Regions from separate parts of the Dyadobacter sp. CY351 genome, predicted to be linked through region 3. Evidence: riboswitches for the same ligand, from Rfam matches in the RefSeq annotation. Region 3 holds a riboswitch; each other region holds the start of a gene.
What was found. Region 3 has a riboswitch for S-adenosylmethionine ahead of L0660_RS08910 (YceI family protein). Riboswitches for the same ligand answer to the same signal wherever they lie in the genome.
Positions count from the first base shown of each region.

Region 1: linked by a shared signal. The riboswitch ahead of L0660_RS24190 (cysteine desulfurase family protein) and the one ahead of L0660_RS08910 (YceI family protein) in region 3 are both predicted to bind S-adenosylmethionine.
Region 2: linked by a shared signal. The riboswitch ahead of metX (homoserine O-acetyltransferase) and the one ahead of L0660_RS08910 (YceI family protein) in region 3 are both predicted to bind S-adenosylmethionine.

Region 1 is NZ_JAKFFU010000015.1:97,459-108,232, reverse strand. It holds gene L0660_RS24240 (NAD(P)/FAD-dependent oxidoreductase) at 1-556, shown strand, start outside; gene L0660_RS24235 (squalene/phytoene synthase family protein) at 560-1,396, shown strand; gene idi (isopentenyl-diphosphate Delta-isomerase) at 1,466-1,987, shown strand; gene L0660_RS24225 (sterol desaturase family protein) at 2,027-2,500, shown strand; gene L0660_RS24220 (lycopene cyclase domain-containing protein) at 2,497-3,222, shown strand; gene L0660_RS24215 (NAD(P)/FAD-dependent oxidoreductase) at 3,199-4,335, opposite strand; gene L0660_RS24210 (methyltransferase domain-containing protein) at 4,319-5,014, opposite strand; gene L0660_RS24205 (UbiA family prenyltransferase) at 5,007-6,965, opposite strand; gene L0660_RS24200 (EamA family transporter) at 7,100-8,047, shown strand; gene L0660_RS24195 (hypothetical protein) at 8,070-8,321, opposite strand; gene L0660_RS24190 (cysteine desulfurase family protein) at 8,365-9,540, opposite strand; SAM riboswitch class I at 9,709-9,802, opposite strand; gene L0660_RS24185 (sulfatase) at 9,902-10,774, opposite strand, start outside.
Region 2 is NZ_JAKFFU010000004.1:263,574-274,347, reverse strand. It holds gene mnmA (tRNA 2-thiouridine(34) synthase MnmA) at 32-1,135, opposite strand; gene L0660_RS10325 (hypothetical protein) at 1,267-2,310, opposite strand; gene L0660_RS10320 (molybdenum cofactor guanylyltransferase) at 2,367-2,957, shown strand; gene fdhD (formate dehydrogenase accessory sulfurtransferase FdhD) at 2,962-3,795, shown strand; gene L0660_RS10310 (DUF7009 family protein) at 3,792-4,160, shown strand; gene L0660_RS10305 (FdhF/YdeP family oxidoreductase) at 4,163-6,475, shown strand; gene L0660_RS10300 (glycerophosphodiester phosphodiesterase family protein) at 6,651-7,421, shown strand; gene metX (homoserine O-acetyltransferase) at 7,521-8,570, opposite strand; SAM riboswitch class I at 8,695-8,802, opposite strand; gene L0660_RS10290 (M20/M25/M40 family metallo-hydrolase) at 8,942-9,871, shown strand; gene treA (alpha,alpha-trehalase TreA) at 9,882-10,774, shown strand, end outside.
Region 3 is NZ_JAKFFU010000003.1:831,817-842,590, forward strand. It holds gene L0660_RS08885 (SusC/RagA family TonB-linked outer membrane protein) at 1-1,642, opposite strand, end outside; gene L0660_RS08890 (cytochrome-c peroxidase) at 1,653-2,606, opposite strand; gene L0660_RS08895 (protein-disulfide reductase DsbD domain-containing protein) at 2,624-3,082, opposite strand; gene L0660_RS08900 (peroxiredoxin) at 3,184-4,497, opposite strand; gene L0660_RS08905 (hypothetical protein) at 4,789-6,099, shown strand; SAM riboswitch class I at 6,222-6,322, shown strand; gene L0660_RS08910 (YceI family protein) at 6,533-7,159, shown strand; gene L0660_RS08915 (TonB-dependent receptor) at 7,402-10,155, shown strand; gene L0660_RS08920 (DUF4397 domain-containing protein) at 10,181-10,774, shown strand, end outside.

The sequences.
Region 1 (10,774 bases), on a different contig from region 3:
CCTGTTATTTTATTTAGGTGTAAATAAGAAAATTGATAAGCTCCGGCATCACAACCTCTTCTTCGACGAGCACTTTGACCAGCATGCCGTTGAGATTTACAAAGACAAAAAATGGCCTGAGCGACCATTGTTTTACGTCTGCTGCCCGTCGAAAACAGACCCATCCGTTGCACCCGAGGGAAGTGAGAATTTATTTGTACTGATGCCCATTGCTATCGATCTGGATGATCCCGATTCGATCCGGGAAAAGTATTTTGACGTACTTATGGATAGGCTCGAAAAATTTGCAGGCGAGGACATCAGATCACACGTGGTTTACAAGAAGAGTTATTCTGTCTCAGATTTCATCAGTGATTACAATGCTTATAAAGGAAACGCATACGGACTTGCTAACACGCTGATGCAGACGGCCATATTCAAACCAAAACTTAAAAGCAGCAAGGTTAAGAACCTTTTTTATGCTGGTCAGCTGACTGTTCCCGGGCCTGGCGTTCCTCCTTCGATCATCTCGGGCCGCATTGCGGCTACTGAACTTCAAAAATACCTAAACAAGTAAGTCATGAAAAGCTTATACGACAACCTTTCCGCGACATGCAGCAAAACAACCACACAACTATATAGCACGTCGTTTTCGCTGGGCATTTATTTCCTAAAACCGGCTTTGCGGGCACCCATTTACGGCATTTACGGCTTTGTCAGGCTTGCAGATGAAATTGTGGATAGTTTTCATGACTACAACAAGGAGTTCATGATGAACAAAATCCGTCAGGATACGGTGGAAGCGCTCCGCGACGGGATTAGTATTAACCCGATCCTGAACAGTTTCCAGCACGTTGTAAATACTTATAACATTGAATGGGAGCTGATTGACACGTTTTTGAGGAGCATGGAAATGGATCTGATGAAGACGGAGTACACTTCGGATTCATATAATGAATACATTCTCGGTTCTGCGGAAGTGGTTGGTTTAATGTGCCTTAGGGTTTTCACAGAAGGTAATCAGCAGCAATTTGATGAGCTTAAACCGTTCGCTATGAAACTGGGATCCGCGTTCCAGAAAGTAAATTTCCTGCGCGACCTGAAAGCGGATTACGTGGATCTTGGCCGGACTTATTTTCCCGGCGTAAATTTTGATCATTTTTCAAGCAAAGAGAAGGAAAAGATCCAGCAGGAGATTGAGGAGGAATTCGAGCAGGCGCTGATCGGCATCAAGCGGCTCCCGAGCGGTGCACGAAGGGGCGTTTATCTGGCTTATTATTATTACAAAAAACTTTTCCTGCGCATTAAGGAAACGCCGCCTGAAAAAGTAATGAACGCACGGATCAGGATTCCGGATCATGACAAGGTAGGACTCATGTTTCGTTCGCTGGTAAGGCATCAGTTCGACCTTTTATGACGTTTTTTTGTTAGTTAAACAAAGGAGCTGAACATTGGACTGTTAGCCACGAACCTAAAACCCGATTTTATGACTGATCAAGTTGTGCTGGTGAATGAAGATGATATGGAAATTGGCTTGATGCCAAAGTTAGAGGCGCATCAAAAAGGCGTTCTGCATCGTGCATTCTCAGTTTTTATTTTTAATTCAAATGGTGAAATGCTTTTGCAGCAAAGGGCTTTCGGAAAATATCATTCGGAAGGGCTTTGGTCCAATACTTGTTGCAGCCACCCGCTCCCGGCAGAATCCGCGCATCACGGAGCAGTAAGGAGGCTTTCTGAGGAGATGGGCATTTCGGCCGATTTGCAGTTTCTTTTCACCTTCCAATATCGCGTTAAACTCGAAAACGGGCTGACAGAAAACGAACTCGACCACGTCTTCTGGGGCATTTCAGACGACGAGCCGAACATCAATTTGAGTGAGGCGAATGATTTTAAATACATGAAAATGGCTGATATTAAGGCAGATATGAACCAGAATCCGGAGGCTTACACCGAGTGGTTCAAGATTTGTTTCGCCGAAGTTGCCGACAAAATAAAACCAAAACAATAGCTGACGGCCACTGCCGGAAGCTGACAGCTTGAATTTACAATGAGTCCCTGGATAGTAAATACATTGATCGTACTGGCCGCGTTTATTGGCATGGAATGTGTGGCGTGGATTGCTCATAAATATCTGATGCACGGCGCCTTATGGTTTTTGCACCACGATCATCACCAGCGTGATGACGGCGATTTTTTTGAAAAAAATGACTACTTCTTTGCCATCTTCGCCACGCCAGGCATACTCTGCCTCTTATTTGGTGTAAATCAAGGGTTTAATCATTTTTTCTGGATCGGGCTGGGCATTACCATCTACGGTTTCACCTATTTTTTGGTACATGACATTTTCATTCACCAGCGCTTTAAAATGTTCCGTAACACGGATTCGGTGTATCTGAAAGCCATCCGCCGCGCGCACAAAATGCACCATAAGCACCTTGGAAAGCATCAGGGCGAATGTTTTGGGATGCTCTGGGTGCCGCTAAAATATTTCCGGGAAGCAAAAAACACGGCGTCCAAATGAATTTTCTATATCTGCTCGTCGATCTTGGCGCAATTGCTGTTCCGTTGCTGTTTTCTTTTCATCCCAAAATTCAGCTGTATAAAAGATGGCATTTGCTCTGGCCGGCGATTATTCTGTCATTAATTCCTTTTGTGATATGGGACAGCTATTTTACAAAAATCGCCGTGTGGGGATTTACACCGAAATATCTCGTCGGCACTTACCTGTTTGGGCTTCCTATTGAAGAAATCCTGTTTTTTATCTGCATTCCTTACGCATGCCTTTTCACTTATTACTGCTTCCGGATCTATTTCGGGACTGATTATAAGCTTAAAAACGAGAATTTGATTACGGCCATCTTCTTGTGTTTCACATTGGCTATGGGCGTGACCTTTTATGATCGCTACTATACATCCTGGACAGCGGTTGGGCTGGTGGCGTTTCTATTATTTTTGAGATTTATTGTCAAGCCGCGATGGCTGAGCCTGTTCTATTTCTCGCACATGTTCCTGCTGATCCCTTTCTTTATCGTAAACGGGATTCTAACAGGATCGGGACTGGACGAGCCGGTTGTTTGGTATAATAATGCAGAGAATATGGGTATCCGGATATTTACGATCCCATTTGAGGACGTCTTTTATGGCATGTTAATGTTGCTTCTGAACACATTCTTATTCGAATATCTCCTTTCCAAATATCCCGTTCCCGAGAAAGAAAACTTAGAAACGGTCTCCGTGGGTTAAGGACACAAGCTTGTTCAAGACGCCCGGGAAATTATTTAAGGCTCTCAGGGCCAGATCGGTTGTAGTTCTTTTCCCAAACAATCCCTGCAAATAATAACCGGCTGTAATTCTGCGTCCAAATGCGTGGTCCCATGCTTTTTTGTAGTTAGCCGAGACGCTGTCAATACTTTGCTTTTTCTCAAAATACCGGATCAGCTCGGTGGCCAGGATTTTGGAAGCGCGCATGCCCATGCTCATGCCGTTGCCGCAGAGCGGCGTGATAGAACCCGCCGCGTCACCCAGGAGGAAAACACCGTCAGTTTGTGTTTGTTTCCTGGAAAAATGGATGTTGCTGATTACTAACGGATTTTTATTAACAAATGCAGCATTTTTAAAATATGCTTTGAGAAAAGAATTTTTGTGCAGAACATTTGCCTCCATTTCCTGAATGTCTTTTCCATTTTCCTGCAAATTCCGGGACGTGGTCAGATAGCAAAGGCAATGCCAGTCCTTATCCACTTTTGAAACTCCGCAATAGCCGTCCTTAAAATTGTGCAGCTCAATGCGGTCAGGTGCCAGATCCGTTTTAATGTGATATTTCACACCGATAAAATTATCGCTTTCATTCCCTGTGTCCATTAAGTTGCGCGCCAGGAACTGCGGGGTATATTTTCCATAACTGCCGCACAGCACGCCAACATTGAAATCCCCAGCCGAAGATTTGATTACAAAACCTTCATTACCAACCCTTTCCAGTCCATTCACTTTGCAATGTTCCACGACAGCGACGCCTTTTGCGGCTGCAATGCTTGCAAGTGCGTGGTCAAGGCTGAATCTGCTGATCCCGAAACCGCCCATTTGCAAGGAATGTTCAAGCATAAAGCCCTTTTCGGAGCTGATTCTGAGCTTGTTAATGATGGGTAAATTGAGTTCATCCAAATTCAAACCCAGGCTTTTAATAAAATCCCAGCTTTCCATGGAAATGTACTCGCCGCAAACCTTATGAAATGGATATTGATTTTTTTCGAACAAAACCACCGAAATACCCCTGTCCGCAAGCTGTATAGCCAGGCAAAGGCCTGCCAATCCGCCGCCGATAATGCCGCAATCGTACGTTTTAGCTTGCGTTTCCATAAACAATCACTTCATGTCGGAATGCCCATTTGTTGCGAACGGTGTATTTAATTGCTCCGGCTTTGTTCAGGATCGCGAACCATTCTGCTCTCTTAAACCCCCGCAAAACTGACAGCGGTGCATCGTTTTTGACCAAGTAAGATTTAGAAAACAATTGCGTCAGCCATTTAATGGAGTAGTAAGCCAGAGGATTTCTTTCCAGATCATTAATAACCAAAACCGCCTTGCTACTCAATGCAAACCGGACAAGCTCAATGAGTTGATCTTCTGTTAAATGATGGCAAAAAAGACATGCGTGAATAATGTCAACCTGTTTCAAATGGCTGAAAATGTGCCTGTAATCGTCACAAATCAATTTGACCGGCGCTGTTTTTAGGTTTTCCTCTGCATAGGCAATGCAAACAGGCTTAATGTCGACGCCATATAAATCCAGCGAATAGCGCTCATTTTTGTTCCAATTGTCAATGCGCTTTAATGTGTCGCCGCCGCCGCATCCGATATCAACGAGAATATGCAATTTTCCTGGCTTAATGACCTTTTTTAGCGCGTTAAAGGAAATGTTATATCCGCCCAGCCAATGATTAATGAAGTCAAGTTCCCTTAAATTCTGGAACAAGTCGGCCGATGGGATATCCTCCTGATCAAGCAGCTCCTTATCCTGGCTGCGGTGTTTAAACATAACGCAGCTGCATCGTTTCAATGCTTAGTCCTGGGCCGAATGCCGCTGCAAAGATTCTGTTGCCTATATTTTCCGGCTTAGCCGTTTCAAGGACTTGCTTCAATACAAACAAGACCGTAGGAGACGACATATTTCCGAAATTTCTGAGCACATCATAAGTGGCTGCCAGACAGCCCTTATCCAGCTCCAAAGCAGCAACAAAATCATCCACAATGCGCTTTCCACCCGGATGAACAGCCCAATGTTTAAATGCGTCCGGCGCAAGACCGATCTTTTCCAGCATCGGCTTTATATTTTTCCGGATCAGGTCAGGCACGTAGGAAGTCAGGTTCATAATAAAGCCTGTTTCCGATAACTGCCAGGCCATATCGGCATACCCATTGTGCAGGATCAAAGAATTGAATGCATCTATCTCAACGTGATGCGCATAATCCGATCCCGCTTCCGCAGTAACCAAAACCGCCGCTGCGCCGTCTCCGAAAATCAGGTTGGACAGCAGGTAATCATCATTATATCGCTTCTGGAAATGTATCGTGCAAAGCTCGGTGCAGACGATGAGCACTTTCGCGCGCGGCTGGCTTCTGCAAATGGCGTCGGCATTTTTGAGCGCAATAATCGCGGCATTGCATCCCATAAAATTTACGCTGCTGCGCTGTATGGCAGGATTCAGGTCCAGTTCCCGCATCAATTCCACGTCCAGTCCGGGCGCAAACAGGCCCGTACAAGTGACTGTTATCAAGTGCGTTAACCGGCCTTTCATCTCAGCAAATCCATCTATTTTCTTGATAGCACTTATGGAAAGTTTCGTGGCATGCTGCTGATAAAGCTGCATACGCTGGGTCAATGTCGGTTCCGGGAGTAATGTGGCAGTCTTGTTAAAAAACTGGTAATCTTCCGGTGCTTTATCAAAATCGGCAATCACAGAATAGCGGTTCGCTATGCCTGTTTTCCCCGCTACTATCTTGATTTTTCTCTTATTGGTAATGTCTTCTGTCGAATTCATGTAAAATGAAGTCAACGTTTCCTGCGAGTAACAATGTTCGGGAACGGCTGTCTCAATAGCAGATATATAACTCAAAGGGATTCTGTTAATTACAATTAAAATAATGAAACAACTGTTCATGCAGATGGCTGCTATCCAGTTCATCCGCATGGTATTCCTGAAATTCGCCTCACTCCTATCCTTCAAAACCAGGTAAAACCAATAGCCGAAATAGAGGACGATCGGCAGGAAGAACACCTGGATAATATAAAAAACCATTCCAAGGCCCTTCGATGTAAAGTACAAATAATAAAATACATTGCACAGCAGAAACATCGCCGCCGTAAACAGAAATGTACCCCGGTAACCGAGCTTATAGCTTAATGTAACGACCCCATCTTTCAGGTCCTGCTGGTGCTGATAAACCTGGGTAAGCGGATACGCGCCGGCAATCTGGAAAGAACAGGCTAAAAGCACATAAATATGCTCTCTGCTCAGCATCAGCGCACTTTCTGAAACACCCGCAATGGACATATAGTAGGTAAATGCACCCTGGAAAATCACAACAGTCAAAAACCCGATAACCGGATATCTTTTCAGCCGGATCTGCCGGGAACTATATGCCCGCGACGCTGCAATGTAAAGCACCAGGCAAAAAGCGAACAATGTATTTACGAAAAGGAACGCTAAAACGATCGCGGTAAAATCCAGAAACATGGTGAGGTAAAAGAGTGCGGCCGTAGGCATAGGAGGCTTTTCGAGCCCGCCAACGCTCTCTTCGTCCTTATCCACATAACTGTTGTAACCATTACTAGCCGGGTAAATCAGCAGATGAATGATCAAAAAAGCGAAGAGTGCATGATGATGGACAACCGTATCTGCCTGACTGTAAGCAAACAGAAACAACGGCATCAGGAAAAAAGAAAAAGGAATCCGCAGAAGTTTAATTGTATTGCCATCAATGCCCATGGCCCAATTTAAGAAAAAAATTTTTGAACATTTGAGGCTGTCACAGATACAATATACTTTCTGCCAGGAACACCATTGTGCCGGAATCGGTTAAAGAGGAATAACAATTAGTCATACCAGAAAAATAAAAGATCATGCAAGCACAAAGTAAAGCACCTTCCACCCTTATGGTGGTATTGGCTTTTGCCACCGTTTACATCGTATGGGGATCGACTTACTTCTTCATTCAGCGGGCGCTGGAAGGTTTTCCGCCGTTTTTCCTGGGCGCTTTCCGCTTCATTATTGCCGGGCTTATTATGCTGGCGTGGAGTGTTGCACAAGGTGAAAACGTGTTCTCGCTCAAAGCGATCAAACCTGCGATCATTACCGGACTTTTGTTGCTTTTTATCGGCAATGGCATTGTGATATGGGTTGAGCAGTTTCTTCCCAGCGCAATGGTCGCCATTATGATTTCCTCATCTCCACTCTGGTTTATCGTCCTGGATAAACCGAAATGGTCTGAAAATCTTAGCAACAAATCGACGATTGTAGGTCTGTTGATCGGTTTTGCCGGGGTAGTGCTGTTATTCAGTGAAAAAATAATGATTTCAATGTCGTCCATGAACAGTTCGCGCGATCTGTTCGCGATGGCGCTCGTCGTTTTTGGCTCCATGGCCTGGGCTGGTGGTTCTTTGTTTTCTAAATACAAATCAGGCACCGACTCGGCAAGTGTCAATTCAACCTGGCAAATGCTGGCAGCCGGATTTGCTTTCCTCCCAGGCAGCATTATTTCGGGCGAACTGGCGACCCTGAATCTTGCATCCATTCCGATGGAAGCCTGGCTATCAACGTTATATCTGATTATTTTTGGGTCGATTGCCGGTTTTGGAGCATACGTCTGGCTGCTGAAAGTACAGCCGGCAACCAAGGTTAGCACTTACGCCTATGTAAATCCCGTCGTAGCAGTCCTTTTGGGGATATTTTTCGCAAACGAATCTATTTCTGTCCTGCAAATAGTCGGGCTGGTCATTATTCTCGGCAGCGTGTTGCTGATCAACCTGCATAAATATCGCAAGCCAAAACAAGTCGTATCCGCTTATTGATCTCTTGGAGGAGTGTGAGCAGTTAACACAAGGAAGCTTCTGTGATCTGCTCCACCTCCGAAATGTCCCTGTTTCTTTTGATCAAATTAAGGATACGCTCAAAATCAATAAGTTGTGAAGCTTCGAAGGCAATGACGCCTACGAAAACTCTTCCCTTGCTGATAAAGTTAAGGTGTTTGATCCTTGCACCATTAAACGATTCAACAATCGATGTGATCTTATGGAGACTTACAGCACTTCTGTAAATGATTTTGAGAAAGAAAATTTTGCTCATTTTAGTACTTTTTATCGTGGCTAATAATTGAAGAACCAACGGCTCAATGCGTTAATTCCAGACGGAAACGTGCCTGGCCGCGTGAAGCAGGATCGGCATTATAAATGTTTACAACGGCCTGCACAATGTGATCAATCTCATCGAATGTGTTGAATTTGCTAAACGAAAAACGGACATTTTCTTTATCCTTCTGACAAGGAAGCGCGCTGATCACGTGCGAGCTGCCCTGACTGGAACAAGCGCTGCCGCCAGAAACCGCAATGCCCAGATTATCAAGACTTTTAACCAAACTTCCCGCAGCCAAACATGGGAATGAAACGTTCAGGATGTTTACCAGGCTGTTTTCAAGAGAGTGACTTTCGCCATTATAACAAATGCCGTACACACCACTGATCGCCACTTTGGAGACCATATATTGCTTCAACTTGCTGACTACGGAATGGTTGCTGTCCAGGTCGCGGTATGCCACCTCGAGCGCTTTGGCCAGCCCTACAATGCCAGTCACATTCTCGGTTCCTCCACGCTGTCCTTTTTCCTGGCCCCCGCCAAAGATTTGGGCATGAATGCGGTGTTTTTTATTGATATAGATAAATCCGGCACCTTTCGGTCCATGGAATTTGTGGGCGGAACCCACCAGAAAATCGATAGGCGTCTGGGTCAGATCGATCCACTGCTTTCCGATTGTCTGGGTGGTGTCCGTAAAAAAAATGGAATCATAACGTTGAGCAAGTTTACTTATCGCGTGGATATCCGTCAGGTTTCCAATTTCATTATTGCCGTGCATCAGGCAGATCAATGTCTGTGGATTGGCTCTTAAAAGGTTTTCAAGGTGGTAAAGATCAACATTACCACGCTCATCCAACTGCACAAAACTCGTTTCGATATCACCCGATTTTTCGTGCTGGAGAATGGTTTGCAAAACGGCCTTATGTTCAATCTTACTGGTCACGACATGGCTAATGTCATATTTCGCAATCGCACCGGATATGGCGAGGTTGATGGCCTCGGTGGCTCCGGACGTAAAATATATTTCTTCCGCAGAAGCATTTAAAACCTTCGCAACCAGCTTCCGCGAATCTTCTATCGCATCTTTCACCTTCCGTCCTGCCCAGTGAGTGGACGACGGGTTGCCGAAGCTGGCGGCAAAAAATGGAAGGATCGCTTCAATCACTTCCGGATCCAGTGCAGTTGTGGCGGCGTTATCACAATAAATTTCCATGTTGATCTAAGTGTTAAATGTTATCAGTTTATTGATTCCAAATGCCGCACCTTGCCTGGATAATCGTAACAATTCCGCCAAAAACGAAACCGTAACGAACATACACGGACAAGCCTCTGGCTTTCCTTAACTCGATTGTACTCTGTTACTCCGGTGGTTGGATTCTCAGATTTATCATTAGAATTAGGTTGGGGCACCTTAAAAAGTCATAGGTTGCCAGAAGATCATAGAGCCTAACCTCTCCCTTCCTTCTTTATAAATCTACTAATTCGATAGACAAAGATGTAATAAAGATTTTAAAGATCCAAAAAGAGCGAAAAATTTCTTTGAGAAAATTCTTGATGCGCAGATTACCCGCCGTTTATTTGGTTTCCGGATAGCCTTTTTGGAGGAGCATGGCTAGTTCATTGACCGTGATAATGTAGGTGCTTTCTTTGGCGAGGTTTGTGAATTCGTTGGGGTCTTTTTGGTGGTCGTATAATTCCACGCCGGCTTTTCCTCCATCCCATTCCGTGTAACGGAAGCGCTCCGTTCTTACGCTGCGACCAGTAATTTTATTCCGCCGAACTTGGGTGTAAGCAGCTTTATCCCAAATGCCGTCCGGGTTTTTGAGTAATGATGTCAGACTTTTGCCGCCGAGTTTTTGGGTAGGCATCAGTCCGCAAAGCTCAGCCAATGTTGGGTAAATGTCCAGTAATTCCACCGTCCTGCCCGATGCCTTTCCTGCGGTTCCGCCAGGCACTGAGATGATTAATGGAACGTGCGCAGCATTTTCGAAAAGGCTTTGCTTCATCCACTGGCCGTGCTGGCCTACATTATAACCGTGATCGCTCCACAAAACGATGATCGTTTTATTGGTCAGTTTCAACCGGTCCAGTTCGTCCAGCACCCTTCCTACTTGCGCATCCATGAATGAAATTGACGCATAATAGGCCCGCAACGCCTCTTTTCTTTGCGCTACTGAAAGGCCTAAATGTGCCGGTTTGGTGGAAATTGCTGCTTCCGGAACGTCGTCAAGGTCATTTTGAATTTCTTTCGGAAGCGGGATTGATGCCAGTGGATATTGGTCAAAATATTTTTTTGGCGCTACGTAAGGGGAGTGCGGGCGATAAAAACCAACTGCCAGGAAAAATGGCCCGGCCTTCTTTTCCTTCAATAATTTGATAGCCTCGCTGGCGACCATTCCGTCTGTCTGCTCTTCATCCGCTCCCTCGCTTGCATGCCAGGCAAGTGC
Region 2 (10,774 bases), on a different contig from region 3:
TAAGATGTAGAAACACTTAATGTAGCATTCACTACTGCCGAAAACTCTTCATAATCCACCCACCACCAACTACATCATCTCCTTCATAAAATACCGCAGCTTGCCCTGGTGCGATGCCGTTGACACCGTCGTGGAAGCGGGCGATGATTTTGTCTGGTTCGATTTGCTCGATAATGGCAGGGGTTCCGTCGTGCTTGTAGCGCACTTTGGTGACCGTTTCCAATGGCTTTTCAAGTGAAGCGTATTTCTGCAAATTCAGTTTGCTAACATACATTCCGTCCCTGAAAAGGTCGGGTAAGTCGCCTAGCACCACTTCGTTTGTCTCTTTTCTAATCTCGGTAACGAATGCGGGTTTGCCCAATGCAATGCCCAGGCCTTTACGCTGGCCGACGGTATAGAATGGATAACCTTCGTGCTTTCCTACGATTGTGCCATCTTCAAAAACAAAGTTTCCACCTGCGACTTCCGCTTCTAATCCCGGAATTCTTCTTTTCAAAAATCCTCTGTAATCATTATCCGGTACAAAGCAGATTTCATAGCTTTCCGATTTGTTGACCAGATCAATAAAGCCCCTTTCCCGGGCCATTTCCCGGATTTCTGATTTGTGCAGATAACCTAATGGCAATTTTGTGCGGGCAAGGCTTTCCTGCGAAACACCCCATAGCACGTAGCTTTGATCCTTCCAGCTATCAATGCCTTTGGAAACATAGTAACGGCCGTCATTGAACTGCATATTGGCATAATGTCCCGTTGCAATGTGCTCGCAATCCAGGCGATCTGCACGTTTGAGCAAAGCATCCCATTTAATGTGCGTGTTGCACAAAACACACGGATTAGGCGTGCGGCCTTCCAGATATTCGCCTGTAAAATGATCGATTACATAGTCGCCGAATTCAGCGCGTATGTCTAGGATGTAATGTGGGAAACCCAATTCGACAGCAATAGTCCGTGCGTCGTTGATGGAATCTAGGGAGCAGCAGCCGGTTTCTTTCTTGGTGCCGCCGCTACTGGCATAATCCCAGGTTTTCATGGTCATGCCGATGACCTCGTAACCTTGTTCGTGTAACATAACAGCTGCAAGAGAGCTGTCGATGCCGCCACTCATGGCGACCAAAATACGTCCGTGTTTGCTCATTCCGCGAATCTGCGAAGGTTGAATGCCTTCCGATTTTGTTTAAGTTGAAATTTTTTAACAGCTATTCAGCCAACATTTGTTCCTTATAAAATGCAAAGGTAAGATTTATAATCCGCAGGCCCGCAATTTCACTAAGCATTCACCTGCCGGATGACATTCTTTATATTCAATTCAATAATGTCGGTCATGCTTTCACACTGATGATATTGATTGTCTGAATAATGCTTGAACAGTCCTTCGCGAAGCTGGTGAATGTTGTCGATGGTTGAAATGTTGTCCTTGATCGAAACGTCGCGAAGTTCTTTGAGGCGGTATCTTTCGCTTCGGGCCTGGTACATGATCGACGATTGCTCTTCCTGCTGATATTGCAGCACGGTTTTATCCGTCAGATATTCCATGGCGAGCTCCACATATGGCCGGTTTTCTTTGAAAAACTGGGGCATATACACTTTGATGTTGCCTTCATAAAATTGCTGGTCAAAGTCGATGGCGCGGAGACGGAACTGGAAATCGTCGAAGTCCGGAGTGATTTGCATGACAAAATTGTAGGAACGCATGTCCCCAAGCAGCGTGATCATGCAGCGTTCATTGAATTTCACGAATTCTTTGGCAATCCGGATCGGGTTATAATCGGGCTCGCGTAAACGTGTCCTGGCAAATTCATCACCGGGAATGCCCGCAATGTGCTCTTCGATCAGACTATCGCCATCCACCAGATAATTGACCTGATTTGGAGAAAAAATTTCTTCCAGCTCCAAGCCATAAATCCTGGATGCGTCGGCTTTCTTGACATAAAAATAATCGTAAATGTCATTCAGTCGGTTTACAATCTTGATTCTGAACGGATTGGAATTTCCGAATTTGCAGTAGTCAATGCGGTCGATGTATTTGTGCTCAACAATGCGCAGGTTACCGGATGCTTTCAGCATGGCGTAAGCTTTTTTTAGGCCGTTATGCAACCTGTCGATTTCATGAGGTGGATAGAGCGGACTTTCCCACAGGGTATCCTTTCCATTTTTATCCATGACCGGAAAAGACTCATAAAAATTGAGCAGGTCAACATAGCCCACCGGCAACTTTGCATCGCGCTGGTAAAATCGCAAATATTTCCGCAGCTCCGCGCTGACGGGATAAATTGGCTTCTTCTTTAAAATTTTAACATCACCATGTTCCATAGAGGAAGTTAACATTTTATAATGATTAAATTAGACGTGACTTTCGTTATAGAATTATGGCATTATACGGTTTGGCAGTTTGTGGCGGGAAAAGTTTGCGAATGGGCACGGACAAAAGCCAGCTGCAATATTTCGGCATTCCGCAGGCCGATCGTGTGATTAATCTTCTTTTACCGCTGTGTGACGAAGTCTTTATTTCCTGCAACCGCAAACAATCTTCGATTTTTGAAAATAAAAAAACACTGGCCGACTTACCTGAATTTGAAGACATTGGCCCGATGGCCGCTTTACTTTCAGCATTTAAAACTTACCCGAATGCAGACTTTCTGATAGCAGGCTGTGACTATCCTTTCCTTACGGCGGATGCTCTTTCCGACTTTTTATCCGCTATCCAAAAGGGCACTATTGCCGCGGCTTTTTACAATTCCGAAGAAAAATATGAGCCGTTACTGGCTTGGTATGCGCAGGATGCTGCGCCGCTTCTACTCGAACGTTTCGAGCGCGGAGAACACAGTCTGCAACATTTTTTGAGGGAAATTAATGCTGAAAAATACATTCCAATATCAGAAAAAGTAATGCTCAGCGTCGATTCTCCTGAGGCTTATGATCAGGTTAAAGCGGCTCTCAATGTTCATCATGAAAATTAATTAAATGGAAATCAATGCAATAGCGCAGCAGCGCATAAGGGTGATAACCAGCAGCGGCAGCAATGATGCGGAAGACGACCTGGCTGTGGAAGAACCGCTGGAAATTCAGCTCTCCTACACAGAATCCGGAAAAAAGATCAAAAAAAGTATTTCTGTAACGATGCGGACGCCGGGCAATGACGATGAGCTGGCGGTCGGTTTTCTGTTTACGGAAGGCATTGTTGCAGAAAAAAGCCAGGTTAAGGCGGCTGCAAGTGATATTTTTGACGAAAATAAAGTGATTGTCAATCTGGCCGATGCGTTTGTGCCCGTGATTAATTCACTGGAAAGGAATTTTTACACCACATCCAGTTGTGGAGTTTGCGGGAAAGCCAGCATTGATGCAATCAAGACGGTTTCGGCGTATCAAAATGATGATAACACGTTGCTAGTGAGCAAGAAAGTTATCTTTTCATTGAAAGATCAGCTGAATGTGCAGCAAAGTATTTTTGAAACCACTGGCGGACTGCACGCCTCGGCGCTTTTTGATGTTAACGGACATTTTATTGCCTTGCGGGAGGATGTAGGCAGGCATAATGCACTGGACAAACTGATTGGAAATGCGCTGCTAAACGACCTGCTCCCGCTTGCCGACAAAATCCTGCTTCTGAGCGGACGGGCAAGTTTCGAATTGATCCAAAAAGCGGGGATGGCTGGCATTCAGGTGGTGGCCGCCATTGGTGCGCCGTCCAGCCTTGCTGTAAAACTGGCCGAAGAGAGCAACATAACGCTGATTGGTTTTTTAAAAAATGACAAGTTCAATATTTACTCAGGTTTCGAAAGAATTTCAGAATTATGAAAATACGCATTCAACGCAATTCTGTGCGTTATAGATTGAGCAGGACTGATATCCAAAAACTTAGTACAGAAGGTTATCTCGAAGAAGTCACGCCATTTGGTGATTCTCTATTTATTTATGGCGTAAAAAAATCCGCTGACGTCTCCGAACTCACCGCAGATTTCCGGAATGGTAAGATCTTGTTACACATTCCCGAACAACTGACCGACGGCTGGGCGGACAATAATGTGGTAGGTTATGACGGAGAAATGTTGTTTGGCAACAATGGCAGCTTGAAATTGCTGATTGAGAAAGATTTCAAATGTCTGGATAATGTTACTGAGGATCAATCGGATAATTATGAAAACCCTGCAAAAACCTGTTAACCATGCCGAATGACCAGCGTAATGTTCCCGGGGCTGAAAATCCCGATAAATTAACCGGCCTCAAAAAAACGGAGATCAAGAAAGTGGCGGCCGGCATTCCGGCTGTTGTTTCCAGTTTTCAGAAAACCATTAGCGAGGCAGGTGTGCAGCGTGGCATGAAAGCGCTTTTTAACCTGAATAAAAAAGGTGGTTTCGACTGCCCAAGCTGCGCATGGCCCGATCCGGACGATGAGCGCTCGGGCATTGCGGAATATTGTGAGAATGGCGCCAGGGCGGTTGCAGAGGAAGCAACATTGAAGAAACTGGACGCGACATTCTTTGCTCAGAATTCGGTGGAAGCATTAGGAAAGCTGTCTGATTATGAAATTGGCGGCAAAGGCCGGATTGCTGCGCCAATGTTTCTGCCGCCAGGCGGGAAGTTTTATCAGCCCATTTCCTGGAAAGCTGCTTTTGAAAAAATTGCATTGGAACTGAACCGGTTGGCGTCACCAGACGAAGCCGTTTTTTACACTTCCGGCCGGACAAGCAATGAAGCCGCCTTCCTATATCAGCTTTTTGTACGCGAATTTGGCACCAATAACCTGCCCGATTGCAGCAATATGTGCCATGAAAGCAGCGGCGTTGCTTTGGGGGAATCGCTGGGCATCGGGAAAGGCTCCGTGAAACTCGATGATTTTTACGAGGCTGAGGTCATTATGATTTTAGGACAAAATCCGGGGACCAATCATCCGCGCATGCTTACCGCATTGCAAAAGGCGAAAGCGAATGGCGCGACGATCATTTCAATTAATCCTTTGCCTGAAACGGGTTTGATGGGTTTCAATAATCCGCAGACGGTGCAGGGAATTTTAGGGGCTAATCCCGCACTGACCGACATTTTCCTGCAAGTAAAAATCAATGGTGACCTGGCATTGCTGAAAGCCATCGAAATACTGCTGCTTAAAGAAGAGGAACGCAATCCGGGAATGGTCTTCGACAGAAATTTCATAGCAAATAATACAGCAGGTTACAGCGACTTCATCCAGCATCTGAAAGAATTGGATGCACAGGAACTCGCACGCATCAGCGGCATCTCGCTAGGCCAGATTCAGCAGGTTGCGGACGTTTTGGCCGGGAAAAGCAAGATTATCGCGTGTTGGGCGATGGGCCTGACGCAGCACAAGAATGCAGTGGACACGATCAAAGAAATTGTAAACCTGCTGTTGCTGAAAGGCAGCATTGGCAAACCGGGTGCGGGCACATGCCCTGTACGCGGCCATAGCAATGTGCAAGGCGACCGGACGATGGGAATTTTTGAGAAGCCAACGGACCAGTTCCTGGATTCCATCGAGCGCAACTTTCATTTTTCTCCTCCCAGAAAACACGGATTCGACGTGGTAGAGTCCATTAAGGCCATGCATGAAGGCAGTGCCAAGGTATTTTTTGCGATGGGAGGCAACTTTCTGAGTGCTACACCGGATACAAGATTTACAGCCGAAGCGCTCAGCAAATGCCGCCTGACAGTACACGTTTCGACCAAGCTGAACCGGAGCCATCTGGTAACGGGTGAACAAGCGCTGATCCTTCCCTGCCTGGGAAGAAGCGATATGGACATGCATAAGGATGAAAGCAGGTTTATTTCCTGTGAAAATTCAATGGGCGTAATTCAGCTTTCCAAGGGCGTTTTGCCGCCGGTTTCAGATCAGTTACTGAGCGAGCCGGTGATCATTTGCAGGCTGGCGAAAGCTGTTCTGGGCCGGAAAAGCCAGATTAACTGGGACATTTACGCCGAAGATTATGACGTAATCCGCGCTGACATTGAAAGGACAATTCCAGGCTTTGATAACTATAATGAGCGCGTCCGCGTGCCAGGCGGTTTTTATTTACCTAATTGCAACCGGGACGGGTATTTTGACACATTGTCTGAAAAAGCGCATTTCAACATCGGCAAGCTATTTGATCCCGAACTGAAAGAGGATGAGCTGATGATGATGACCATCCGCAGCCACGACCAGTTCAACACAACGATTTATGGCCTGAATGATCGTTATCGAGGCATTCACAACGAGCGGCGCGTGATTTTGATGAACGAAAATGACATCACAAAACGGGATTTAAAAAGCGGCGATCTGGTGGATTTGTATAACCATTATGACGGCATTGAGCGGGTTGCGTACAAGTTTGTCGTAGTCCCCTACCCGATTCCGGAAGGTTGCACAGCCACTTATTTTCCCGAAACGAACGTCCTCGTTCCTATTAACAGCGTGGCAGACAAAAGCAACACGCCGACTTCCAAACTGGTTATTCTCACAATTCGCAAGCATTTAAGCGCATGAGTCATTAAAACGGAGTTTAAAAAGATTCGACTTGGAGGATGATGCTTTTTGAAACTTAACATTGAGCTAACACCGCTGACCGAAACTAGCTTTAATTTTCGAATCTGCTTTGGACCATGGTTCAGGGTAAATTCAGGTTAATGTGTTCTTTTTATATAAGTCCAAATTTAAAAAAATGAAAAAATTGTTATCCATTGTTGCAGTTGGCTTGCTTAGTCTGACCGCTTTTGAAGGCATGTCTCAAAATAAAAACAAAGTTATAGCGCACCGTGGCGCGTGGAAAAATACCGGCGTAACCGAAAATTCTATTGGCGCATTGGAGCATGCCATCAAACTGGGCTGCTATGGTAGTGAATTTGATGTGCATATGTCGGCAGATTCGGTCATTTATGTGCTTCACGACCATTCGATTAAAGGAACGCATATTGAAAAAACCAATTCCCAGGAGCTTTCCCAGATCAAATTAGAGGATGGAACGGCATTACCAACATTGGAAGCTTACCTGAAAGCGGGCGCAAAACAGAAGAAAACACGCCTGATCCTGGAAATCAAAACTTCTTCGATGGGCAAAGAACGCTCGCTAGCACTGGCTACGAAATGTGTGGAAATGGTAAAAAAATTGAAAGTGGAAGGCATTACGGATTACATTGCCTTTGATTTTGATGTTTGTAAAAAAGTAAAAGAACTGGCTCCGAAAGCACACGTGGAATATCTGAACGGAGACAAAACGCCGGACGAAATTCAAGCCGCAGGACTGGATGGCATCGATTACAACCTGAATGTGTTGAAGAAAAAGCCAGAATACATTGCTGATATCAGAGATAAAAAACTGACAACCAATGTCTGGACGGTGAATGACGAAGAATCCATGAAATGGTTTCTTGAAAAAGGCGTCGATTACATTACTACAAACGAGCCGGAATTGCTTTTGAAAATAACAAAATAGCATGACTATAATGCAAAAAGCGCTGCCCGGAGAAACCTCTGAGCGGCGCTTTTTTATGTCTTAATGTTCACTGAGTCTTAATGCCAGATTTACAAATGTTCAGATCTTTGCAGTTTGCAATTTGCCATTCGTTTCCTGCCACGCCCTGATCACTTGGGTAAGCTGCTTATATTCAATAAGAAAGCCATCGTGGCCATATAACGAATCGATTTCCTGGAAAACAGCGTCCGGAATGTGCCTGGCCAGGAATTGCTGCTCGGATAATGGGAACAGCAGATCGGATTTTATGCCTAATACTAATGTTTTGGCCTTAACCAAGCCCAATGCGTGCACAATTCCGCCGCGGTTCCTGCCAACATTGTGCGAATCCATGATCTTGGAAAGCACCCAGTAAGAATAGGCATTGAACCGCTTCACAAACTTATCGCCCTGGTATTGCTGGTAGGACGATGCCCGGAAATCATCGATCTGATCCGGATTATCACGCGCCTGGGTAAAATTATAAGTGTCGTAATTTCTGTATGACAGCAATGCAATGGATCGCGCGGCCCGCATGCCCATGCTTCCGGCCTCGTCCGTGCCATCATTAAAAGTCGGGTCCGCCTCAATCGCCATCCGCTGCGACTCGTTAAAAGCAATGCCCCATGGCGAATGCAGTGCATTGGAGGCGATCAGGATCAGTTCTTCAAAAAGATCGGGCACTTCCACCGCCCATTCGAGCGCTTGCTGGCCACCTAGGGAACCGCCAATACAAAGCTTTATCTTCTTGATTTCCAGTTCCTGCCGCAGCAGATCCATAGCGCCAACCACATCACGAACTGTGATAGTCGGAAATGATCTGTAAAAAGGTTTATGCGTCCGGGGATTAATGCTCAGCGGACCCGTAGAGCCATAAGCCGAACCCAGGACATTCACGCAAACGATGAAATATTTGGCTGGGTCAAAAAACTTATCGTCCCCTACCAGGCCATCCCACCATTCGGCCGCGTTGGAGCTGCCCGTTAATGCATGACAGATCCAGACAATGTTGTTGTTTTCAGCATTCTGCGTTCCATAAGTGGTGTATGACAGTTCGAAGCCTGGCAATTCACCGCCCATTTCCAGCGCGTAGGCGTAAGGATATTTAAATGTTTTTTGTTCCGCTTGCATAAGTGCCAGAGCACAGGTTTTAATTCAAAAATTTAACAGACTGTCCCGTGGAATGCACAGGGCAGATGCGAGAATAAAGCCATCCGGCTTACGGAAATTTCTAACTGTAAGTTCACGCGAATTGAGTTTATATCTCCTAATAACTTAGGTGGGAATTAGCACCTTTCTCCATTGTGGTAGCAGGTTGCCAGAGGTTCATTGAGCCCATTCTCTCGCCTCTTCTTTATAAATCAATCGCACACAAGGTGAAGCAACTGACTTGATCCTGCAATATTAAGCGCAGATGCCTGAAAATGCAAACAAAAGCACAAATTCTATTTTGCAGGGCATCCAGGGAGGTTTATCTTTGCCCATCCATGATACTGCGTTCGATGAAAAATTACTTGTTCTTCTTTTGTTTTGTTTGCCAAAGTGCCTTTGCCCAACTGCCCGCTCCCGACCAACTTTCCAAACACGTTTACAAGCTTGCATCCGACAAAATGCAGGGCCGCGGAACCGGAAGCAAGGAAAACCAAAAAGCGGCCGGATATGTAGCTGCTCAATTCAAAAAATACAAGCTGCAACCGAAGGGGACCAACGGATTTTACCAACCATTTACGGCCAAAGTGCGGCGCGTGGTTGTTACCGACAGTCTGCGCGAGACGAATAATGTCATCGGCTTTCTGGATAATGGAGCTGCAAATACCATTGTCATTGGCGCTCATTTTGATCACCTGGGGCTGGGCAGACAAGGAAGCTCGAAAGCAGAAAAGCCGGAAGGGCAAATTCACAACGGGGCCGATGATAATGCTTCGGGCGTGGCAGGCTTGCTGGAACTTGCGCGATATTTTTCCAAAAATGATGTCAAAGAACCCTATAACTTTCTCTTTATAGCATTTGGTGCCGAAGAGCTGGGGCTGCTGGGATCGCGTCATTTTGTTAACAATCCTACATTACCATTGGAAAAAATCAATTTCATGACTAATATGGACATGATTGGCCGGTATGATGCCAGCCGCGGCGTTGGGATCGGCGGTTACGGGACCAGTGATGCCTGGCCGGATATATTTAAAGATGTGAAAAGCGATACCAAGTTTTTTACGGACAAGGCCGGAAGCGGCGGCTCGGATCATGGGTCTTTTTATGCCAAAAAAATTCCGGTGCTTTTCTTTCACACAGGCGGCCACGACGACTATCACAAGCCTACGGACGATCCGGAAAAAATCGATTATAATGCAGCTGCCGGCATTCTGCGCATTCATATACAACTCATTGAGAATGCGATGAAACTGCCTAAGCTGACATTTACCACTGTTATATAACCACTCACATTTGTACGGATTCATAGCACCCGCTTTCACGTATGGTTCACCGCATGTTTCACCAGAGGACTTGTATGGGACGCTGTTTCGTGATATCCAGCACAGCCATATTTTTGAAGATTCCAAAACTTTCGCCGACGCGATTCCGCTGGAAGACCCGGTTCTGATCATTGAAAGATATCACCAGGAACAGGACCGGCCCGGATTCGACTTGCAAGCTTTTATCAGTCAGAACTTTCGAATGCCTGCACATATCAAGTCTACTTTTGAGGCCGATAAGAGCTCGTCAACGTCGGAAAACATTGGCAGATTATGGGAGGTGCTCACGCGCCAGCCCGAAAACCAGGAACGTGGCGGTTCCCTGATCCCGCTTCCCTTTCCTTATGTGGTGCCGGGGGGGCGTTTTCGCGAGATTTATTATTGGGACAGCTATTTTACGATGCTTGGTCTGAAAGAATCCGGACGAACGGATCTGATCGAGAGTATGGTCAATAATTTTGCCTATCTCATTGATAGTTTCGGATACATTCCCACAGCCAACCGCACTTATTATCTCACGAGGTCCCAGCCACCGTTCTTTTCCCTTATGGTCCGGCTATACAGTGACATTGCCGGAAATGAAATCCTGAAACGCTATTTGCCTCAACTGCAAAAAGAATATGATTACTGGATGCAGAACGACGGCCCGTCGCACGAGCCATTTACCGCACACCGGCGCCTGGTAAAGCTTCCCAATGGCGCTCTACTGAACCGTTACTGGGATGACAAGGCCACGCCACGCCCGGAGTCCTACCGCGAAGACGTGGAACTGGGCAATGAGGCGCGGGAACGGTTTGGAACGGCTCCGGAGGCAACTTTCAGGCATATCAGAGCTGCCGCCGAGTCGGGATGGGATTTTAGCAG
Region 3 (10,774 bases):
CTTTGAACAGCCTGTCGACAAACTGCCCACGTCCATTGTTGCTCAGATCGTTAACCGGGAAATAATCCAGCCGCTCGTCGGTGTAGATGTCATAACCTGCCCGGGCGATGAGCTCAAACCATTCAACCGGCTTGATGCCCAGCTCCACGCTGTTCAAAAACCGATTGACAGAAGAAGTGTATTTCTGTTCATGAAGCGCCCATAACGGGCTCCCGATCAACGGGTTTGCAGACGCACCAAGGTAACTTCTGTACGTGCGCTGGCGGTTGAACTCCGGCGAGGCCGACGGGCTGGCGTAGTAGGTTCCTTTGTAGTCCGATACATCGAAATCAGGCGCATTTCTAAGTAAACCCACAGGCGCGCCCGAAGTGTTGTTTCCCCTGCCCTGCCTGTTGGAAGTGATCCTGCTCATTGTAGAATTAGCAGCAATGCGGAAAACATCATTGAACTTGCGTTCGGTGTTGAGTTTAAAACTGGTGCGTTTGTAATCGCTCGCGCCATTGAAAACACCTTTTTGATTTAAATGTCCGGCGCTGAAATAAAATGTGGATTTTTCGGTTCCGCCGCTAACGCTCAATGTGTTGTCAGCCGCAGTACCGGTGCGAAAAACCTGGTTGTAGTTCGATTCGTGGAAGGTTTCCCTGGAATTTTTCTTGACGATCGGATAATGTTTGGTCCCATCCTGCGCTTCGAAATAGGCTCCTGTCGTATTCAACTCGTCGGCCGCTCCGGAGCGGTCGGCTATTTTGTCTCCCCAGGAATTGGTACCGGCAGGATTGTATTTACCTCCCGCTCCCTGCCCGAATGTGTTTTGTCTTGCGTGAAATGCATTCACCTCATCAAAAGAATACGAAGAATTGAACGAAATGCTCAGTTTTTCGCCGCTGCCCTTTTTGGTCGAGATCACGATCACGCCGTTGGCGGCACGTGAACCCCAGAGCGCTGCGGCGGATGCTCCTTTCAGGATCTGGACCGAGGCAATGTCATTGGGATTGATATCGTTCAGGCGCGATTGCTGCGATACATTTCCCTGCGAGCCTCCCTCACTTGAATTGCTCAATGGAACACCGTCCACAATAATCAGCGGCTGATTATTGCCGGTAATGGTGCTCAGTCCTCTGATCTGAATGAAGGATCCCGCTCCGGGGTCACTGCCATTTTTATTGATTTGCACGCCAGAAGCCTTACCAGCCAGACTGTTTATTAAATTCGGTTCACCTGAGGCGGTAATCGCTTTTGCGTCGATTTTGGAGCTGGTCGCTGCCAGTTTATCCGAGCTTTCCTTAAAACCAAGCGCAGTAACGACGACTTCGGAGAGCTGCTGCGACGACTCTCTCAGTGCAACATCAACTTTGGTTCTGGTACCAATCGTCTGCTCCACCGGATCATAGCCGATAAAGGAAAACACGAGCACATTGTCGCTTTCATTGATACTGAACTGGTAACTGCCATTTGCATCGGTGGAAATACCCTTGCTGGATCCTTTCACGACCACATTCACGCCGGGTAGCGGACTTTTGTCCTGAGCGGACGTTACTTTGCCGCTGACTACTTTTTCTTGCGCAAAAGCAATATTGAAATAGACGGATACAAGCGTACAGAGCAGCCAGAAGCTGCCGGCCTTTCGTAAATTTTTATACATGGGTATGGGATTACTTTTTCTTAAACCGGTCGTCAGTCAACGCGTCCAGAAATGCTACAATGTCATCAACTTCGCCGTCGGAGAGGTTGAGCGAGGTGCCTAGGGACAAGTCGCGTTTGATGCTGTTACTGACAAATTTGTCGGGTGTGTTATAATATTGAACGACTTCTTTGAGTGTTTTGAACATTGCATTGTGCATGTACGGTGCAGTGACGGCCACATTACGCAGGCCGGGCACTTTAAACAGACCGATGTGAGCGCTGTCTTTGGTGACTTTGAACCGGCCGGGATCAGTCAATTCCTTTCCATTAAAAAGGCCAATGTTCTTAAAACGATCGGCAGTAAAGTCCTCGCCGGAGTGGCAAGTGGCGCAACCCGCCTTACCAATAAACAGTATACGTCCGCGAACCGCTTGTTCAGACATCGCCTTTTCATCCCCGTCCAGATATCGATCGTAAGGTGTGTTGGTGGTTTCCAATGTTCGTTCGAAAGAAGCGATTGCACTCAGCAGATTTCTTTGGTTTACCTCTGTTTTAAAAATCTTTTGAAAAGCCGCGCTATAGAATGTATCCTGCTTTAAACGCTCTACAGCCTGTTCGACCGGTAGGTCCATTTCGTCATGGGCCAACAATGGGCCAAGTATCTGCTCTTCCAGCGAAGCCGCCCTTCCATCCCAGAAAAATTCTGTACGCCCCGAAAGGTTCGTTAGCGCCGGGCTGTTTCGCGAAACTCTGGTTCCTTTATCACCCACACTGAAGGCAGCGGTGTCAGCGAACGCAAATTGTGGAATGTGACAGGAGGCGCAGCTGATGGCTTTTCCTCTTGACAAAATAGGGTCGGAAAATAACTTTTCACCCAGCTCTGCCTTCGTGGAAACGTCATTTTCCTGATGCTGAAATGCCACAGTTATCACAAAAAACAACGCAGCCGAAAGAACGGTAACAATTTGCTTGACTTTGAACATGCTGATGAATTTCTGTTTCAATTAATCCGAAAAGACTCCTGGAAAGGAATGCAAAGGCCGTCTTCGTTGCTACACAAGAGCCCCTTTATGGTTCCCGCAACATTAAATCCGTTTTTTGAAACCTTAATTTTCTGCCGGAACTGTGCCTTCTCGGTGAAATAGGTGTACTGCACATCCCAGGTGGGGTCAGTCGTTTTTTTGGGCTGAACAGGGTTAATGGTGCCTATCAACTGATACGAATCGGTTTCCACAAATTTGAATTCAGTAGGAAGCGGACCAATTTCGTTTTTGAAATCACTGGAATAGAGCTTCCAATTTTTATCAATCGAAGCTGAGAAAATGAGCTCGACTTCATCACCTACTTTCGCATTTTTGCTAGAAACGGATACATTCCATTTAGAGATGTCAGAAGGTTCCTGGGCGAAAACATTTATTGAAATAAACAGAAAAAGGAAGAACAATTGCTTGAACATCATACTAATACGGCATTATATTGTGAAGGATTAAACAACTGCAAAGTGAGAACTCTCCCTTGCAGTTGTTTCAGATTACCAATTCGCGTACCAATCACCCTTTATTATTTTCCGCTTTTTGCAGGAGCAGTATTGGCAGAAGAGAACGTGGCCGGAATGGGCTCAGCGATTAATGCGTCGAGATCCTTGTTCCATTTGGCAACATAATCCTCGAAATATTTTCCGGTAACCGTGCCGGTGTAGCCCGTGTGGATCTGCTTTACCTCGCCATCACGACCGATGATGATCGTGGTTGGAAATGCCATCATGCGGTTCAGTGCAGGCAGTTTTTCGGAAGCGACCTTCTTGTCTGCAATACCGCCGAAGAGAATGTCGTATTCAATTCCGTACTTCTTCTTCAATGTGCCCAGCGTGTATTTGGCGTAGGCCAGATCGTCTTTTTGTTCAAAACCAATCGCAATCGCTTCTACCCCACGCTTTTTGTTTTCTTTAAACCAGGGTGAAAGGAAAGCTGTCTGATCTGTGCAGTTCGGGCACCAGGTGCCGATGATTTCGACGATCACCACTTTACCTTTGTATTTGTCATCGCTGAGCGAAACTTGCTTTCCGTCCAGGTCAGGCAAGGTGAAATCCAGTTTGGTATATCCTTCTTTCAAATAGGTCAGTTTGTATGGGTCTGGCAATGCTGCCTGTTCGTTCTTGGCACCTTCAAACTTGGTATTGTCGTAAATACCCGAGCTGATTACACCCGTGATGGAGCCATCTTCATTAATTTTTCCTTTATAAACCCTTGGGTTAGGACCAGAAAAATGGGAAAGCACAAATTCATCGCCTTGCACAACGCCTTCCAGCTCGCGGCTGTCCCCTACTGTTGACATTACCACGCCGGTCAGTTTGTTTCCTTCTTGTTTGAGAAGCGCTACATTATCAGGCATTTTGGCTTTGCTGAAAACCTGCAAATCCCATTTGCCGCTCAAATTGTGTTTGGTAGGCTGCTCTTTGCCTTTTTCTACAAAGCGATAATCCTTGCCATGCTCGGCTGAAAATGGCAACGAATTCCCCCGGAAGCCAGGAACCAGACTGCGGTATTCACCTGTAATCTTTCCGTCTGATTCCACCTTTGCGACCAATGCTGCATCATAAGTGTTCATTTTTACAAAAATCGAATCCGCGCCGATTTTTGTCACATGGAAATCGTCCCTCCGTGAGCCGTTCAGCAGCGTCAGGATCGGATCCTTTGCGTTTTTAGCATTGTACTCGAAATTGAATGGAATGTGTGTTTCGCTAATTACAAACTCCCCGCGCCAGATGCCCTGCTTGGGCGATTTAGCATCAGGCTTGTCTGCTGTTGCTACAAAACTGCTTAAAAGCGTGGCACCTGCCAAAGCCACAACCTTGATCTTGTCGTTGATTTTCATACAACTTGTGTTGTTAAAATGGATAATAGTTAACATATATTCTTGCCAGACAAGCTGAAAGAATCCTCACTGAACCGGAAACATTTGCAGGATTTTTTCCGGTATAATTGTTAACCTATCAAAGGTGGTTTTTAAAAGGTCGTCGTTAGACTTGTACAAATGTAGATTACATCTCTATTAAATTTGTAGACTTAATAGAATAATTCGATTTCATACCACCAAACGGATTGCACAGCAAAAGTCTGCCTTCTACTTTTGTCAGCGTCAATTCATTCACATTTCATTTTTACAATGTCATTACCGAAAGCACCTTCGGCATTTTCCAGCTGGAAAACGCACGAAAAAATTGCGTTACGCGCCGCGCTGATCTACGCCATTATCAGCACAATTCCCTTTACGCCCGAATTTTACCGGCAAGATTTCGACGCAGGTTTTAATGTTAATTCCTACAAATTCCGGTGGCTGGATGCCATCTCGCAAAACAAGCCCTGGTTTTTCGAAAGCCAGGAAGGAAAGAACTATACAGGATGGTTTATCACAGTTGCTATCTGCCTATTGGCAGGATGGGCCTGGAAAAGGCTTGACAGGAAGCGCATTGACTATGAGAAACTGTATTACTGGTTTTACACCGCGGCGCGCTACGGCATTGCGCTGAGAATGTCCTGGTTTGCTTGGGCGAAAGTGTTTCCGGTGCAAATGCCGTTTCCGACAATCAGTCAGCTGAACACCAACCTGGGCGATTTCACGCCGGGTAAGTTATATTGGCTGACCACCGGCGTATCGCCGTTTTTTGAAGTTTTTGCGGGATTTTTCGAGTTGGCGGCGACACTATTTATCCTTTTCCGGCGGACTACCACGTTGGGGGCGCTGATGATGGTTGCGATACTGGTGCCGATCTGGTTCGTTAACATTGGTTACGACGCGGGCGTCGAGCTTGCCAGCTTGCACATTCTCACGCTTTCGCTGATGCTTTTGGCTCGGGATGGCAAACGGTTTTATGAGATTTTGATTGAGCACAAAGCTGTTGCACTGACGTATGTGCCAAAGATCACCTTTACCCAAAATTGGAAGAATAGCGCCCTTCTTGCGTTCAAATATGCATTCATTTTCATGTTCATCATCCATCGCGGTTACAGTTACGGGACCTTGTATGCGAGTGGCAAGACCTTCAAACTTCCTCTGGACGACGGACTTGCCGGATTTAGCGGGTTCTATCATGTGGCTGATTTTAAGCTGAATGGTAACACGATCCCGGATGCGATTGGTGACACCACGCGCTGGCAGAATGTCGTATTCGAAAAGTTTAATTCCATCAGCATTAAAATAGACAAGCCTTTCAAGCTCAATACCAAAAATTCGATACGAACAACGGAATATTATGGCAACATCGGCCGGTACTATTACGGATATTCCGCCGACACTGTCAACAAAGTTTTCACCTTGCGAAACCGCGCCGACACGCTTAGCAAACTCTTTTTGGGGTATGAAAGGCCTGATCCCAATAAAATTATTTTGTCAGGACTAAATGAAAGAAATGATTCGATTTATGTCGTTTTGAAGAAGATAGATAAGAAATATCCTTTGGAAGAGAAGCGAAAATAGCACTCACAACACCTGTACGCTAGTGGCAAGATCCCCGAATAATTCTATTAATTTTTGACAATCGGTAAAAGATGACTTTAACTTTGCATCGTCTTACGATTACTACCTGCAAAGTAAAAGTGGATTTATAAAGAAAGAGGGAGAGACAGGCTCGGCGAACTCTTAGCAACTTTCCAGGGTGGAATCAGTGCTAACCTGCCTAACATTTTAGGAGCTATAAATTTACAAATCATGTCTAGAAAAAGCATCCAAATCCGTCCGGTTCCCTGCGCAACAAAATGTTGTCCTGAGGACAAATGGAGAAGCTAATCAGCTTAAACTGAGTAATCCAGTCTACCGAACATTAAAACGCCTATTCGCGTTCGATGGCATTATTTTATCGCATTTAGTCTACAAAACCAATAGACTTAATATTTTAACCATTCAATTTATTATGAAAAAGACCATTTTATCCGCATTATCTCTCGCTACACTTGGCTTGGCATCTTTCACAAATACTGTAAAAGAAAATCCGTACACAGTAGACACACAGAAAAGCAAGCTGGTATGGAATGCCAAAAAAGTAACCGGCGAGCATTCGGGCCTGGTTCCCATCAAGAGCGGCACGTTACTGGTAGACGCTGGAAAATTAAAGGGCGGCAACTTTGAAATCGATCTGAAAGATCTCACAGTAACTGACCTGAAAGACCCTGAATACAACAAAAAACTGACCACACACCTGAAAGGCGAGGACTTTTTTGCTGTCGAAAAACATCCAACCGGCAAGCTAAATATCACCTCGGTAACGCCCTCCGGTGCAAATAAATACAATGTGAAAGGTAAGCTGACTATCAAAGGCATTACCGAGGATGTTGCATTTCCAGCAGAGGTGACTACAACAGGGAAAAACCTGACGGCTAATGCAAAAATAGCCATTGACCGCACCAAATACGGCATCAAGTATAATTCAAAAACCTTCTTTTCCGCGATTGGCGACAAAGCAATTGACGATACTTTCAACTTGGACGTCTCGCTGATTGCAACAGAATCTGCTTCTACAACCAAGGCTAGCGTGAAGTGATATTGCCTCTTGTTGTACTATAACATTGCTTCTGATTTGGCGACGGAGGGATGATGGGTTTACTTGTCAAGTCAGCATGTGCAGGAATTCGGACAGGAACTGCAGGCTCCCCAGCCCGAAGAAATGGACATCGCTGCGATTCCGTCGTCACCAAATCAGAAAATCAACGTGACGTATAAACTTGTACGTTATCACGCGGCTATGCCGGCTATCGTCAGATGAAGCCATAAACACCTCATTGAATGAAAAGATATATTCTACTATTATTTGTATTTGCCGCCTTTAAATCTTTCGCCCAGCAGCGCATACTGAACGGAAAAGTAACAGATGCCGTGAGCGGCGAAGCATTACCAGGCGTAAATGTTTCGGTAAAAGGCACCCGGCAAGGAACGCTGACTGATGCAGATGGGAAATATGCGTTGAACCTGATCAAAGGGGAAACGCTCGTATTTTCTTTTGTAGGTTTTTCCGCCCAGGAAGTCAAGATCTCAACTGATAATCAATATGATATCAGTCTGCAACCTAGTTCGCAGCAGTTGGGCGAAGTGCAAGTGGTAGGTTCCAGAAATGCGAACCGTACCAAGCTGGATTCTCCGGTTCCGGTCGATGTGATCGATTTGAAACCGCTTTTGGAATCGGCGCCTCAGGTGAGCATTACGCAGCTTCTTCAATATGTTTCGCCTTCATTTCACTCGGTAAATGGCAGCAATGCGGGGGATGCCGGTTCGGCGCTGAACCTTTCACAATTAAGGGGTTTGGGCGTGGATCAAGTGCTGGTTTTGGTGAATGGAAAACGGCGGCACAAAAGTTCAAACATCAACTGGGGAGGGCTTGGAAACGGTGCCACAGGTTATGATCTGAATTCGATTCCGACCGCCGCCATCCAGCGTGTTGAGATCCTTCGGGACGGGGCAGCTGCTCAGTATGGTTCGGACGCAATTGCAGGCGTTATCAACATTGTTTTGAACAAAACCACTGAACAACTGACACTTAGCTCAACGGCCAGCACCCGGCGAAGAGGAGACGGAACGACCACCCGCACGAATGCAAACTATGGATTTGCACTGGGCAAAACAGGCGGTTACCTGAATGCAACCGCGGAATTCGCCACGCAGGCCATTGCGCTTTTACCTGGAAATGATGATGCCGGCTTATACTTGGGCCCTATTTACGGCGGCGGTGCCAACACCCGGAATTACGACGCGATATACACCAAAGAAATCGACGAGGAAATCCTAAAAAACAGAGGAATAGACAGGCACTTTTTTGACCGTCGAGGCGGCGGTTCCAACAAGGCCAAAGATGCATTGCTATTCTTTAATGCGGCTGTGCCTTTGCGACAAAATGCGGAAGTATATGCATTTGGCGGCATTAGTCACCGCAATTCCCAATTCACCGCCGTGTTCCGACTGCCGGGCTGGACTGAGCGGAACAATGCATTCCTCTACCCTGATGGATTTTTACCGGCCATGGAAAACATCATCACAGATAAGTCCCTGGCGGTGGGTGTGAAAGGCAAGATCCAGAATTGGGACGTGGACATTTCGAATGTTTATGGCAAAAACGACTTTGGGAATGTGATTACCAATTCGTTGAATGCCAGCCTCGGCCTAAAAACGCCCAGGACGTTTGATGCGGGCAGCTATAATGCAAGCCAGAATACGGGCAGCATCGACATCAGCCGTTATTTTGACCGAGCCTTAAAAGGAATCAATGTTGCCTTTGGCGCGCAATATCGCGTGGAAACTTACCAGATCGTTGCTGGTGAGTCCGCTTCTTATTCAAAAGCAGATTTGCGAACGGTTTATGGACTTGATACAACAGGAACAGGCATTGTTTATAACACCAATGAGGGTCAAATCGGTCTGAATGGTCTCTCGCCGGGTTCGCAGATCCACGCTGGTTTCCGGCCTGAAAATGCTGTGAATGTAAACCGTTCCGTGCTGGCAGGTTACGCGGATCTCGAGGCAAATATTACGACAAACTGGCTTGTTTCAGGGGCGCTGCGCCTGGAAAGCTTCTCCGGGCTGGGCAATGTAACAACCTATAAAATTGCTTCGAAATACAAGATTGCGGACTGGCTGGGCATTCGCGGCTCGCATAATACAGGCTTCCGCGCTCCGGATCTTGCTCAATATTATTATACTGAAACCTCAACCAGTTTTCAGCAGGGCCGCGCGATCGATCAGGTGACAGCCTCTAACCAAAGCGCCGCTACCCGAGCGCTCGGCATTCCTACTTTAACGCCTGAAAAGTCAAAGGGATACACATTGGGGATCACTTCTCAGCCGCTGAAAAACGTTGAATTTACGGCAGATGCTTATTGGGTGGATGTCAATAACCGGGTCGGAAACACGGGAAATTTTTCGGCGACCGACGTCAATTTGCCGCTCGAAGTACGCAGCCTTTTTGTGCAAACGGGCACGACCCAGGCTAAGTTTTTCTATAACTCGTTTAGCACTAGAACAAAGGGATTGGAACTCACGGGAAGTTACCGCACGCCGTTCCGAAGCGGAGGACTGACGTTTTTGCTGGGGGCCAATTTTGTAAAGAATGAGGTTGTCAGCGTGAATACGCCGAAAGGTTTGGAAGCGTATCGATACATTATTTTCAACGATGGAGAAAAAGCGCGGGTCACGTCCCACATTCCCGGAACGAAAGTGAATTTACAGGGAAGTTACAAGGTTGGCAAACTGACTTATATGGTGCGCGGCATTTACTTCGGCTCAGTTACAACGGCATCGGCATTGAATGCAACATTTCCCAAACCTGACTATTTCTTCCAAAAGCTCAACCCGATCTGGGTCGTGGACGCCTCTGTGGCTTACTCCTTTACAAAATCCATCCAGGCAGTCATTGGTGTAAATAACGCCTTCAATGAGCTGGGCGATTATTCGGACCCAAAACTTTCAGCATTGAACAACCCATCCATTGTTGGCCTGCAAAACGGAAGCGCTGGCATTCAGCCATTTATCCGGATCACAGCTCGACTTTAACACCCAAATTCATCTCTTCGAACTTATGATATCCACATTGTCTTTTTCAAAACGCCTGCTGCTGCTCTTCGCCGCAACAGCAACATTAGCTAGCTGCAAGGACACCAGTTATCTGGACATCGACGCGGCCAATCGCCCGCCGCTGAGCGCCTACATTAGTTTTGTTAATGCAAGGCCCGTCAACTCTGCCCTCAGTTTCTGGACATTTACCGATAAGATCACCCCGACGCCCGTGGCCGTCAACAAGGCTTCTGACTATTATCCCACCGTTTTCGGCAATGTTCAGATCAATTTTACCGAAGGCACCAACACGAGCTATAAAGCCTCGTACCAATTCGGTAACAGCGCCACATTCACTGCAACCGGCAGGCCCAACGGCCCGATCGCCACATTTTATCACACGGTAATCGCAGCCCGCACAGAAAATAACAAGTCGGATTCGCTGATCCTGTTCTACGACGACCTGAAAGCGCCGGAGGCGGGCAAGGCCAAGCTGCGGTTCGTAAATCTGTCGCCGGGCGCGGGCACATTGAATGTGTTGAGTAACGGAAAAGCCTTATTTAGCAACGTTGCTTATGGCCGTGCTGCCAACTCTGCCTTGTCGGGAGAAGCATTCAGT